DNA from 3 places in the Leuconostoc falkenbergense genome. Region 2 is predicted to be linked to each of the others. Evidence: riboswitches for the same ligand, from Rfam matches in the RefSeq annotation. Region 2 holds a riboswitch; each other region holds the start of a gene.
The links. A riboswitch is a leader RNA that binds a small molecule or an ion and turns the genes downstream of it on or off. The one in region 2 is predicted to bind thiamine pyrophosphate.

Region 1 (4,290 bases), 850 kb from region 2:
TGTCGCTTCTGGTGCTGTCTATCTTGGCGTTACAGCTTATCTAAAGTCAACATCCGTTACAACCGCTTTGTCAGGTCAATCAATGACAGTCAAACAATTCGTTACTTTGGCTGGTCTTGGTCAAACTAACTTTGCTGACGGGCAAGGCTGGTACGCTTTTGCCTTTGAATTGATTTTGACTTTCTTGTTTGTTTTGGTCATTTCAATTGTCACTAAATTGGCTAATGTCCCTGCCCCATTGATTATCGGTTTGTGGTTAGCAGTCCTAATCATTGTTGCGTTACCTATTACCGGTGGCGCTTTCAACCCTGCTCGTGCCTTAGGTCCTGCAATCTTTGTTCAAGGTAAAGCACTTGGTCACGTTTGGGTTTACCTAGTGGCTGATCTACTAGGTGGTGCTTTGGCAGCATTTGCCGCTAACTTCTTCAACAAGGGCGTTACAAAAGAAGCCTAATCTTAATAAAAAAGAAGCTCGTCGCGAGCTTCTTTTTTTATTAACGCAATTGTCGTGGAAAATCATCAGGCAATGGACCTGTAATCGTTTTAATGCCACCATCAAAGGGCAAAGGGAGTTCAATGGTAGCTGAATGCAGCATCAATCTTGGCATATGACACCCACCATATAGGTCATCCCCAACTATTGGATGGCCTATACTAGCTAAATGAACCCTAATTTGGTGCATTCGGCCAGTATCTAAACGAATTCGTAATAAAGAATTTTGATAAACCGTATGTATATTAGTCCAATGTGTCACAGCAAATTGTGCGTTGGTTCCATTGACAGCACGTTTCCTGTCGTCTTGTGCATCAATGCCAATTGGTGTTTCAATTATTCCCTGTTTTGTCGGCATCACGCCACTCACCCATGCCAAATAAGTCCGTGTAATTGCCTTAGCAGATAGTAATTGGTCAAGTATTGGGACTACCAAAGGCGTTTTTGCAATAATAACGGCCCCCGATGTGGCCCGATCAATTCGATGTACCATATAAGGGGCCACTTCCAAATGGCGCCTTTGAAAATCACCGGCAACGTAATTCAGCAAAGTATCATCTTCTGTTGGTGAATGCGGATGCATTTTCATACCCGCTGGTTTATCGACAACCACAAGATAATCGTTTTCAAATAAAGTTACTACTTTCTGACTATGATTCGGTCCATAATTAGAGTTACTCGTCCTAAAATCATCCTGATCAAAGGTCATCACTAATACATCATTTGTTGCCAAAAAATAACTAGTCGGGACCACTTTACCATTCACGGTAAAATGTCGCTTAATCCTGAGAGCCCCACGAATACGCTTTGGAATAAGCCATTTTATCCACAATGCTTTAACTGATTGACCGGCATTGTGCGGTGCTATTTTAAATTGATATTGCCATGTTGTCATATGATAAATGCCCACACCTTTAGGGTTAGCTCCCTTAATTTGACTTTATTGTCATTTTCGTTATACTTAGATTATCTGGGGTGCCCTATGGCTGAGATATACCCACCGAACCTGCTCATGATAATGCATGCGAAGGGAGATATAACATTGTTTAGCTCATTAATGGCGCAACCTGTGAACTCTCTTGACGGTTGCGCTTTTATTTTTTGGAGATATGAAATCTATGCAAAATTCTCGTTCCCGCGTCATCGCTGAAGTGGCTATATTTGCCGCCTTGGCTGTTGTTTTCGATTGGCTGACCCTTTTTAAAATGCCACAAGGTGGCGCCGTGACCTTGTCATTGGTCCCAATATTATTTGTTGCCTACCGACATGGTGTAAAAGCCGGTATGGTGACTGGATTAATTGTTGGTGTGGTGACTTTTATTTTAAATCCATATTATTTAAATCCACTACAAGTATTTTTCGACTACTTCTTTGCCTATACGTTGGTTGGTCTCGGCGGATTGTTCACGAGCCAATTAAAATATGCACTCCGTCGAAATACAACAAAACAAGCAATGGTACTAGTATCACTTGGCGCCGTACTTGGTGGTTTTGGTCGCTTTTTTGGTTCCTTTTTGGCTGGTGGTTTCTTTTACGGCGCTTTTGCTCCTAAAGGGCAAAATCCTTGGCTCTATTCACTGATTTACAACGCAGCTTACGTTGTCCCACAAATCCTTTTGACTGTCATTGTACTGATTGTTTTACTTCGCGTTCAACCAAAAATGTTCAAATAAAAAGCCAATTATTATAACAATTCTAAATGGAACCTGTTATAGTAACTGGCTTTTTTTCGTAATTGGAAACTCACGTTTATCAACAACCCGATACTTTACTTTTCCAGACTCAAGATAAACATACAGCAATTGCGTTTCAGCGTCATCAAAATAGCCCAAGTTGACCACAACACGTCCTTCATATTCTTCAATACCTTGGAAGGCTTTCTTCATAATATGATGGATAATCATAGCACTTTCAAGCTGTTCATTAGCCTTATCAACGGCTTCATGTAAACTATCACCATCATCTAAGTTTTGTTTGATAATCGCAACTTTAACAAACGCACGAAACCCATATAATCGAGATTCTTGTTCATCTTCTCGATCTATCGCTTGAACATATCCTTGCTTTTCCCAATAGCGAAGTTGCCGTGTCGATATATTCGTCATACGTGCTAGTTCACCAATGCGAAATTGTAGATGATCAAGAGACGGTTTTTTAAAATTTTCTTTGTCAAAATTCATATTTGTGCCTCTAAAAATAGTGTTCTTTGTCAACTAAGTTGCTAAAAACACGCCTAATATCTATTTAAATATAGCACATTAATTAATTAAAACAAAGCCTGCCACTGTTCTAAAATTGGGCCTATCTCAAAATCTTCAACTCGTCGTAGTGAGATATCAGCATAATGTTGGCGCTCTTTTTGAGTGTTTAATAGTGGCTGAATAGCTGCTAACAAACCATCGACATCACCATTCTCAACTAAAATGCCGTATTGACCGCCATCTAGCACTTCTGCAGAACCCGTATTTTTCATTGCGACAATCGGTAAACCAAAGCTCATAGCTTCAGCCAAAACCAACGGCAATCCTTCCCAACGAGAAGTCTGTAAGAAAATACTAGCATCACGGTAATGTTGTCGCAAAGCTTCGTCTTTTAGTCCACCACGATAAATAATTTTATCTTGAGCCGCATATTTTTCAATCAATTCTTGAAACGTTACCATATCTTCTGGTAGCCCACTACCAGCAATTGCCAAACGCCAATCATTAGGTAGTTTAGATGCTAGTTGCACAGCGAAATCAATGCCTTTATGCTGAATCGCAATCCGAGCTGTAAAGGCAATGATATGTTGTGTCAAATCAGCGCGTCCATTTGGTGTTATGGTCAACGGATTCCATATTTTGACAGCGTATTGATTATAGGGCTTAAAGCCCGCCAAATCATAGTCTGTCAGTACAACGACAGTATCAAGTGCCCGCAAACCTGCCTCAAATTCAGTCTGCATATCAGCATAGTACTGACTTTTGTAAGTCGTCACATTATTATGCATCCAACCAATTAACTGTGTGTCAGGTAATTGTGGCTTCATCACAGCAGCAAAACTAGACAACAAACCACCTGCTAAAATTACCACATCGAATTCCCGTGCAATGTTAATAAAATCTTGAATTTGTTCAGCATATTTGACATAAGGCTTTGCATCGTTGGCTAGTGTTAAGGGCCTCTTTGCAACCAATAAATCCGCTGATAGTGTATAAAAAGGTGGTAAATCAGAAAAACTATAATATACTACGTTGTGCTGTTGCGCCAACGCATTACCAACAACAGTCGTGGCACGCTTCATGCCCCCAAGACCAATGTTTTCAAGGGCAATAAGAATCTTAGTCATATTTTTGCTCCCAGTTTCATTAATTTCCACTCCAATCATCTGCATTTCGTGGCAACAATCTTGTTGTATCTGTCGCTTTATCACGTGACTCTGGTGCATCAGTGATGTAATCACTCAGAGTCGAGCGGTTACCATTTTTAGACAACAAACTTGTGGATTTTGTCCCTAATTTTTGGTTAATCTTTTTCAACCGTTTGACTGTACTGTCTTTACTGTAATCATATTTCGACGGGTCAACAGCCTTAAAATCTTTTGGTGTGTAGAAACGCAATAAATTCTTTTGATTCAAATTATCTGACATATTCAATTTTTTATTCACATAACTTTGAATCTTATTAAGTTTTGTCTGCAATTTTTTGTCAGGATATTCAATTAATTGATTCGTTTTTGTATTCCAAATTCGCCCAGACAAACTAGCATATTCTGGTGTTATCCAGTCTTTATTACGGAATGCAACTATTTGTACGTG
Region 2 (4,290 bases):
TCCTGAACAATGTCTTCCGCTATAATCAAATAGTGATTGTTGTTTAACCATGATCTGACAACATTCTCATCAGTATTTGGTTGTAAAATCAAAGTATTGTACTGATGATTTTTTGACTGACCAGCTGACAAAATGTCTTGAATCAAAATCCCACCCATGCCAGCAATTACAACCGTGTCAACCTTATCAGCTATGTCAATGGCAGCTAAACCATTCGCTAATCGCGCCTCAAGTTTGCCATTCAGATGTCGTTTGTTAATTTCATGTTGAACATTTTCAAACGGCCCTTGAGCGACTTCACCAGCTATGGCATGCTGGACATGATTGTTCAAGATTAAATGTGCGGGTAAATAGGCATGATCTGAACCTATATCAGCAATTATTGCGCCTTGTGGCACATGTTTAGCCACCGCTTCAAGGCGTGGCGAAAGATGAATACTATCCATAATGTTCCCTAAAAAAATTTTTTTACTCCTATCAGTATAGCAAAAAAGCCAGCTACGCGCTGACTTTCCTTATCCAAATTTTATCAATAACACACCAATTGCCATCGCCATAATACCAAATATTTGAGCCCTTGTGACTTGTCTTTGCGGTGAACGCCACCAACCAAATTGTGTAACAGCCATTGATCCAACGATTGAACCAAATAAGCCCAAAGTAACTGTTACCCCCGTACCAAGTTGTGGGACTAAATAGGCGGCTGCAAAAACAAATGCAGCACCTAATACACCGCCAATGAACAACCAAAACGGCTGCCCATTCGCATGAAATTCTTTTGGCAAAAAGGACTTATCACGAATAATCACAACCAGAAGAATCAAGATTGTGCCTGTCAAAAAAGAAAACACCGAGGCTCCGACTGAGGAATGCATTAATTGGCCAAAGTGGCCATTAATGGCTTGTTGAATAGCTGAAATAGCACCTGCCACTATCCCCCACAAACGCCATAAATTCAACGTAACGGCATTTTCATGATCTTTGTCGCTTTTTTCTTCAATTTTAGCAACCCCACGGCTGGCCAACACAACAGCAATGTAAATACCTAAGAATAAAATCAAAATTCCCATAGACTTAAGCCATGTCAAAGGATGCTGCTGTGCCCCAAAAAGCCCAAAGATATCAATCACTTCTCCCATCAAAACTTGACCTAAAATGGGCAAAATAATCGTTTGAATTGCCCCTAATTTGGGAAACATTAAAATGTTAGATGTTAAAAAGAAGACACCCAAAATTCCGCCCAACCAAATCCACCACGGGTTATGCGATAAAACAGTGCCAATAGGAACAATGTGTTGATTGGTCCCCAAAAAGACGGCGATCAGAAATATTGTCCCGACTGAAAATGAAATTAAACTCGACCTAAATGGTGAACGTACCGCTGCACCTAATTTTGCATTAATAGCACTTTGATTAGCTAATAAAAATCCAGCAGCCAATCCAATAAAATAAAGCATCTCAATACTACTCCTAAATATAACTTTTTTAATTTTAACTCATGCGTAATAAGTATACCCATAGGTGCCGTTTTTGCAAGCCAAACGACTTTCATCTATTGCAGGTAAAAATGGATTGTGGTACACTCTGTTTGTGAGATAATCACAAACAATTGAAAACACCAAAGTCTGGGGTGCCGAATGGCTGAGATAATACCCATATAACCTGATCTAGATCGTACTAGCGTAGGGAGATTTACTTGAATATTAATTCTATACAGACACAAGCTACTAATCGTCAGTCTGTTTTAGCATTTGTAATTGATATTATGTCAAAGCCAATCTTCCTATGGAGATTGGCTTTTTGTATGTCTAACCTCATTGCGGTGTTTTCACAACAAATTCGGAGGTGTGCAACATGCATACAAAATGGTCACTACGTGACGTTATCTTTATCGCGCTCATCGCGGTGTTTTTCGGTTTTATTTTCTGGGCTTGGGCATTTGCTTATAACGTCATTGCAGCAATATTAACGCCTATGGGTTTAAGTCCATATGCTAATGATGCAACAATTGGTCCATGGTTAATGGCTGGTCCAATGGCGGGCTACATCATTCGTCGTGCCGGTGCTTCGATTATTGGCGAAACGCTTGCCGGCACAATTGAAATGGTTTTTGGTTCACAATGGGGCGTCATGAACATCGTTGCTGGCGCTATTCAAGGACTGGGAACCGAAATTGGATTTGCTATTTTTGGTTACCGTCGCTGGGATAAAACTAGCTTAACTGCTTCAGTCATTACCGTCACAATTGTAACCTTTGGTTGGGACCTACTTCGTAATGGCTATGCACAATATTCGTTTGGTCTACTAGTTGGTTTGTTTATCACTCGCCTGATTTCATCAGCCATTTTTGCTGGTGTCATTGTTTACTTCACGCAAAAGCTAATTGCTAAATCAGGTATCTTAACAACGCATCAATCAGAGGTGATCTCATGATTTCAAGTATTGCTGTTCAAGTTTTGCCAATGACTGCAAATGAAAACGATGTTATTAAAATCGTTGATCACGTCATCGCTTACATTGATGCTAGTGGTGTTAATTACCAAGTTGGTGCGTTTGAATCAACATTAGAAGGTGATTATGATCAACTGATGTCACTTTTAGCACAATTGCCAAAAGTGGCTGCTGAAATCACAGACATACCTGTAATGGTTTATAGCAAAATCAACATGGCAACCACAAGTGATGTGCTTACAATAGCAAAAAAAACAGATAAATATAAATAAAGCGGTGTTTTCCGCGTACATAGGATATTCTAAACCGATGATTGTTACTCTAGAACATATTAATTTAAGCTACGACAAAACAAAAATATTTAACGACTTGACACTATCCATTCCAGAAAATAGTTTCAATCTTTTAATTGGACCATCAGGTATTGGTAAATCAACATTGTTAAAAATCATTGCCGGTTTATTCCCTCAACTTAAAGGCACTGTTTTGGTTGACAATACCGCCATTAGCCAGTTACCAGCTAATCAGAGAGCACAGCATGTTGGTTTTTTATTTCAAGATCCCGACACACAGTTTGCGATGCCTACCCCTTTTGAGGAATTGACGTTTACACTAGAAAACTTACAAATTCCGGCTGATGAAATAGCTAAACGTGCGACGGCGGCACTTGAATTTGTCGGCATCAAACAACTAGCCGACCAACAGATTGCCACGCTTTCAGGTGGTGAAAAGCAAAAAGTTGCTTTAGCAATAATTGTCGCAATGAAAAGTAAATTGTTGCTATTAGATGAACCTTTCGCCAATGTCGATATAATAGCACGGCAGGAAATTTTAAAAAAAATAAAAACATTGCAGGCTGATGGCGTTACCATTCTTGTGGCAGATCATGATTTTTCAGGTTATCAAGACATTGTAAACAATGTATGGGAAATTCAACATCAAACAATCTCAACACTTGAACATGATCAATTTATGCAACGCATTTCCAAACCACAACATCATATTTTTAAAACAACCAATGAGGGTATTTTTGAACTGACTCATTTTAAATTATCGGCCGAAAAAAGGACATTAATCACTGTTCCCCAACTCTTGATTGGTGCACCTGGCATTACCCTTCTAACTGGCGCAAATGGTAGTGGCAAATCAACTTTATTTAATGCGTTAACTAAATTGAAATCTTTTGATGGGCAGATAACTTATCAATCAAAAAATATTCAAAAATTAAAAGTTGCACAATATGTTCAAAAAGTGGCGCTATTATTTCAAAGTCCCGAGCGCCAGTTTCTTAGAATGACCGTCGATGAAGAATTAGCGTTGAGCTACCAACATAGCCAACATCAATCATTTTGGTCTTCCAAAGTAATTGATCATTATCTCACGCGCCTCAATCTTAATCATTTACGTCAACACATTGTCTATCAACTTTCTGGTGGCCAAAAGAAAAAGCTGCAACTGTTACTGATGTTAATTGTTGGCACGCCCGTTTTGTTGCTTGACGAACCAATTGCTGGACTTGATGTTGCCTCAGTACGTGTAGTCTCTGAAATATTACAAGAAATTTCGGCTCAAGGTAAGCAGCGTTTCATCATTATTAGTCACCAACTGGATGCCTTACTACCAGTCATTAACTACCATCTACACCTTGATCACCAAACATTATACTATCAGGAGCAACTTTAATGAATTCCGGTGTTAAATTCGTCTTTATTTTAATCGTCAGTATTGAATTAACCTTTATATTAAACGCCCGTATTAATTTTATAGTAGCGATCGTTGCTGCAATTTATTTAATGCTATCAAGATTAACATGGCAACGCTATTTATTGCTCGTGCTAA
Region 3 (4,290 bases), 340 kb from region 2:
GGTTTGGCTATGGGTCGTTCATTTACATGATTTGTATTATCTTTTTTTCTGAACCAACACATGTTGATCCTATCAACACGTTAATTGTACTAGTGATGAGCGGCTTAATTGGTATTTTATCAATGATTTTTGACATTGAACGATTTTCATATCTTGTCGCTCTCATACTACATTTTATAGGTACGCTAATGATAACTTTAGGTGCTGCGTCGTTAACTTTGGGGCTACCTGAAGTTTTGTATGAGCCCACCTTTTGGTTGAGCTTTTTGACAATCTATATTGCGGTTTGGATAATTATCAAAATCAATTTGCATTTGAAAGTTGAACGCGTTAATGAATCCATTGCTAAATTTCATAAACGTTCAGATTAATCATTAGAAATGCGCCAAATATTGGCGTTTTTTTGTGTGCTTTGCAGTTAAAATCAAATTTCTTTACGTAAAAGTGTGAAAGCATTATACTCGTTGTATTACATAAATCATAATTATGTTGGTTTAACAATTGATAATAGCTTTATTAACATCGTGAACTGAACAATGAAAGGGGGGAGTGACATGTCTCTAAATTCTACTGAGCGTTTCAATACAAGTAAGGAACTCAAGGAAAATCTCAAAATGAGCCATTTAGCAATTGAGGATGTGGCAGCCGCGTTAAACACTTCTGTTTCAAAAATCAATCAGATATTAGAATTGGATCACGTTGCGCCCGAAGACCCTTGGATTTTGAAAGAGTATTTGTCGGAACAATTATGTCAACAAGGACTAACGGGTTATCCATATTCAAAATTAGTGGGTGATTTTCGTAATTATTGGTTTTTGAGTACCAGAAAAATTTACAAGCGACAACTGTCAAAATAATTTAAATGTGAGGGGTATTTTTGTGACTAAGACAAGTGTGATGTGGTTTAGAAGAGATTTAAGATTAGCAGATAATACAGCTTTGTCAGCTGCTGTTGCCAATAGTGATCATCTTGCTTTAGTATTTGTTATTGACCCAGAGCAAATCGCGTCTAGTGGCAGTGTCAATCAAAGTGCTTTTTTTGCCAGTGTGTCTCATTTTAAATCAGTTTTAAAAGCAAAAAAAATCAGCTTGCATATTTTCTCAGGAAATGTCACCACTGTGTTTACAGCATTAAAAAAAGAGCTGCCGGATTGGCAAGATTTGTATTTTAATTTTGATGAACGGGGTTATGGTAGAAAACGAGATCAAGCAATTGCAAAATATTGTCGTGATGAGTTGCAGGTAACGCCACATCCTTTTTTAGATTTTACATTGCACAGTGCGTTCGATATTAAAAAACAAGATGGTACTGGATACAAAGTATTCACACCATACTTTAAGCAATGGATACAACGACCTAAAAAATCACCAAATTATGATCAAAGGCATTCGGAAATTGTCAAAAAGCAACTGGTGCTGCCAGACAATGACGCAACAGCTGAGCTTAAAAAGCTAATCCGTCCATGTGACAGTTATGCTTACGAAAACCAAATTGGAGAGTCGGTTGCCAAACAAGTTTTGATCGACTTTGTGTCACATAAACTCGCTGACTATGATAAAAATCGTGATATACCAAGCCTTGATGCTACCAGCCATTTATCACGATATTTAAGGACCGGTGAAATTTCAATTCGGACAGTTTATGATGCTGTCAGGCAGGAACCGGAAAGTGACGGTCGTACGACCTTCATCAAAGAGCTGTGTTGGCGTGATTACTACAATATGATTTATGCTATGTATCCAGATCAGCAAGAAAAGGCAATCAAAACATCATTTCAAAATGTTGTTTGGCAAAATAATGAGGATCATTTTAAAGCATGGCGGACAGGGCGCACTGGTTTTCCAATTGTCGATGCTGCCATGCGTCAGCTAAATGAAACGGGTTGGATGCACAACCGCTTGAGAATGGTTGTTGCTTCTTTTTTAACCAAAGATCTATTAATTGATTGGCGTTGGGGTGAGAAGTATTTTCGAGAAAAATTAGTTGATTATGATTCTGCAAGTAATATTGGTGGTTGGCAGTGGGCTGCGTCGACAGGTACAGATAGTGTGCCATATTTTAGAGTATTTAATCCGACAATACAGTCAGAAAAATTTGATCCTGATGGCGCGTTTATCACGCAATATGTTCCGGAATTGAAATCTATCAAAAGCAAAAAAATACATCAGCCTAATCAGTTAACTGATGCGGAACAAAAAGCTTATGGTGTGAAATTAAATGATGATTACCCTCAGCCAATTGTGGATCATAAAGCTGCGCGATTAAGAGCAATCGCGGTGTATGAGCAAAGTAAGAATAATTTTTAAAAGGGTTTTGTGAAAAGCATCCAATAACTTGGCTGGTATGGCACATTTTCGCTTTTAGCTGATGAATCAATTGCATATCCTTAAAATTTATTACTGTTTTAATGAATACGTGTGTTATAATTTTTTATGTAAGATATCTGGGGTGCCTTGAGCTGAGATCATACCCATTGAACCTGAAGCAGTTAAGACTGACGCAGGAAGATATTATATTAGCCACATCAATATCATGATGTTGTATTTTACGATGCTTTTTGGCGACCCCAGCTCAATTTCAGTGAGCTGGGGTTTTTAGATATTTTATAAAAAAGAATGGAGAATATCATGAAATTTAGCGAATTAGCACACGAAAAGTCAACTTCACTTTGGCTGTCAAGCAAGAATCATCCCTTTATTAAGGGCATTGAAGATGGGACGTTACCTTTGTCTGCCTTTAAGGCATATTTGATACAGGATAATTACTATGTCAAAAATTATTTAGCAATTTATGATAAAATTTTGGCGACAAGTCAGGATTCACAAGTTATTGATGCTTTAAAATCAGGCATTCAGGCAATTACAGCTTATGATGTTGACCAGCAAAATGGGATATATCAAGGTCTTAATATGACTGATGACGAGATTCAACAGGCTGAAATTTTACCAACAACTTATCACTATACTTGCCACATGCACCATGCCTTTGATAGTTATGGGGAAGTTCATGCATTAGCAGCGTTACTACCATGCCCCTGGTTATATCTAGAAATTTTCCAAGAAATGTTAGCAAGAAAAGATTACTTAAAAGGCACGCAACAAATTTATATTGATTTTGTTAATTCGTACGCTGATGAGACATTTCAAGGTTACGTTCATGAGATGATTCAATTATTAGATGACTTAGTGAATAAACATCAAGATGAACTTGATATGGATTTGTTGTTGCAACAATTTATGTATAGTAGTGCAGAAGAATTACGTTTCTGGCAAATGACATTATTGCCAGAAAAATGGGACAGCTTCACTACTGCGCAATCCAAATAAATCGAAATTTGACCCAGATTTTTTTGTGATCACCGAATATCATTATTTTCATAATTAATACGTCGTAGTGCTATAATGAAAAGTGATTTGTTGCACAAAATTTTGATTAAGGGGTTACATCATGAATAAGAATTATATTGCGCGAATGCGGGAGAAAGTTGGTCATGAGGGCATGATTTTTGTTTCTGCGTTTGGTGTTTTATGGAATGACACTCACGATGCTATTTTGTTGGAAAAACGTTGGGATTCAGACGCTGGCTGGGGATTTCCTGGGGGGTATCTTGAATATGGCGATTCTCCAATGCAAGCGGTTGTACGGGAATTTAAAGAAGAAACGAATATTGACGTTAGCGTAACCAGAGTCTTGGGTATCGCCACAAATGTGACGGACAAAAATTCTTGGGGGGATGCACAAGAGACTATTGGTATTGGTTTTGAAGTTGAACAGGCTGGGGGATTTTTGCAAAAAGATGGCACAGAGACATTGGATTTGCAATTTGTACCCATTCATCCGGAGCCAAAAATGTTTGTGCCGCAAGCGCAACAAACTCTGCATCGGATTATCACTGAAAATGAAGTTAGCGATCGACCATGGCTACGCGAAAATGGTGATTAATCTGTTTATCTGATGTGCAATAATAAAAGGAGTGGCGATGAAATATCGGTCCGTTTTGATTTTTCCAGACTTTAATTCAGTTGATCAAGCAACCATTCAGTCGATTCGACAAAAACATGATAGCTTATATACACATATTCGACCTCATGTATCGCTTATGTTTCCTTTCAAAAGTAATGCCTCGGATACGAGTATTTGTGATGCGGTGCAATCTGTTGTGAAACGTCTTGAGTCGTTCACTCTAACACTGAATTGTGTTGGAGGCGACACGGATAACGGCTACGTTTGGTTATCCGTTGCGCAAGGCGCAGACATAATCAAAATGATACACGACAAGCTTTATGAAC

Region 1: it holds a riboswitch for thiamine pyrophosphate, as region 2 does, so the genes downstream of both, thiT (energy-coupled thiamine transporter ThiT) here and ACI3ES_RS04395 (ECF transporter S component) in region 2, are expected to answer to the same signal.
Region 3: it holds a riboswitch for thiamine pyrophosphate, as region 2 does, so the genes downstream of both, ACI3ES_RS06075 (hypothetical protein) here and ACI3ES_RS04395 (ECF transporter S component) in region 2, are expected to answer to the same signal.

Annotation. Positions count from the first base shown of each region.
Region 1 covers NZ_CP174386.1:31,286-35,575, reverse strand. The annotation lists gene ACI3ES_RS00225 (MIP/aquaporin family protein) at 1-454, shown strand, start outside; gene ACI3ES_RS00220 (RluA family pseudouridine synthase) at 495-1,388, opposite strand; TPP riboswitch at 1,455-1,543, shown strand; gene thiT (energy-coupled thiamine transporter ThiT) at 1,612-2,166, shown strand; gene ACI3ES_RS00210 (MerR family transcriptional regulator) at 2,203-2,673, opposite strand; gene ACI3ES_RS00205 (glycosyltransferase) at 2,760-3,821, opposite strand; gene ACI3ES_RS00200 (LTA synthase family protein) at 3,841-4,290, opposite strand, start outside.
Region 2 covers NZ_CP174386.1:885,610-889,899, reverse strand. The annotation lists gene ACI3ES_RS04405 (class I SAM-dependent methyltransferase) at 1-446, opposite strand, end outside; gene ACI3ES_RS04400 (DMT family transporter) at 516-1,457, opposite strand; TPP riboswitch at 1,617-1,706, shown strand; gene ACI3ES_RS04395 (ECF transporter S component) at 1,855-2,433, shown strand; gene ACI3ES_RS04390 (thiamine-binding protein) at 2,430-2,723, shown strand; gene ACI3ES_RS04385 (ABC transporter ATP-binding protein) at 2,761-4,134, shown strand; gene ACI3ES_RS04380 (energy-coupling factor transporter transmembrane protein EcfT) at 4,134-4,290, shown strand, end outside.
Region 3 covers NZ_CP174386.1:1,223,126-1,227,415, reverse strand. The annotation lists gene ACI3ES_RS06090 (DUF3021 family protein) at 1-371, shown strand, start outside; gene ACI3ES_RS06085 (DUF2316 family protein) at 555-857, shown strand; gene ACI3ES_RS06080 (deoxyribodipyrimidine photo-lyase) at 880-2,307, shown strand; TPP riboswitch at 2,436-2,524, shown strand; gene ACI3ES_RS06075 (hypothetical protein) at 2,629-3,327, shown strand; gene ACI3ES_RS06070 (NUDIX domain-containing protein) at 3,449-3,943, shown strand; gene ACI3ES_RS06065 (2'-5' RNA ligase family protein) at 3,981-4,290, shown strand, end outside.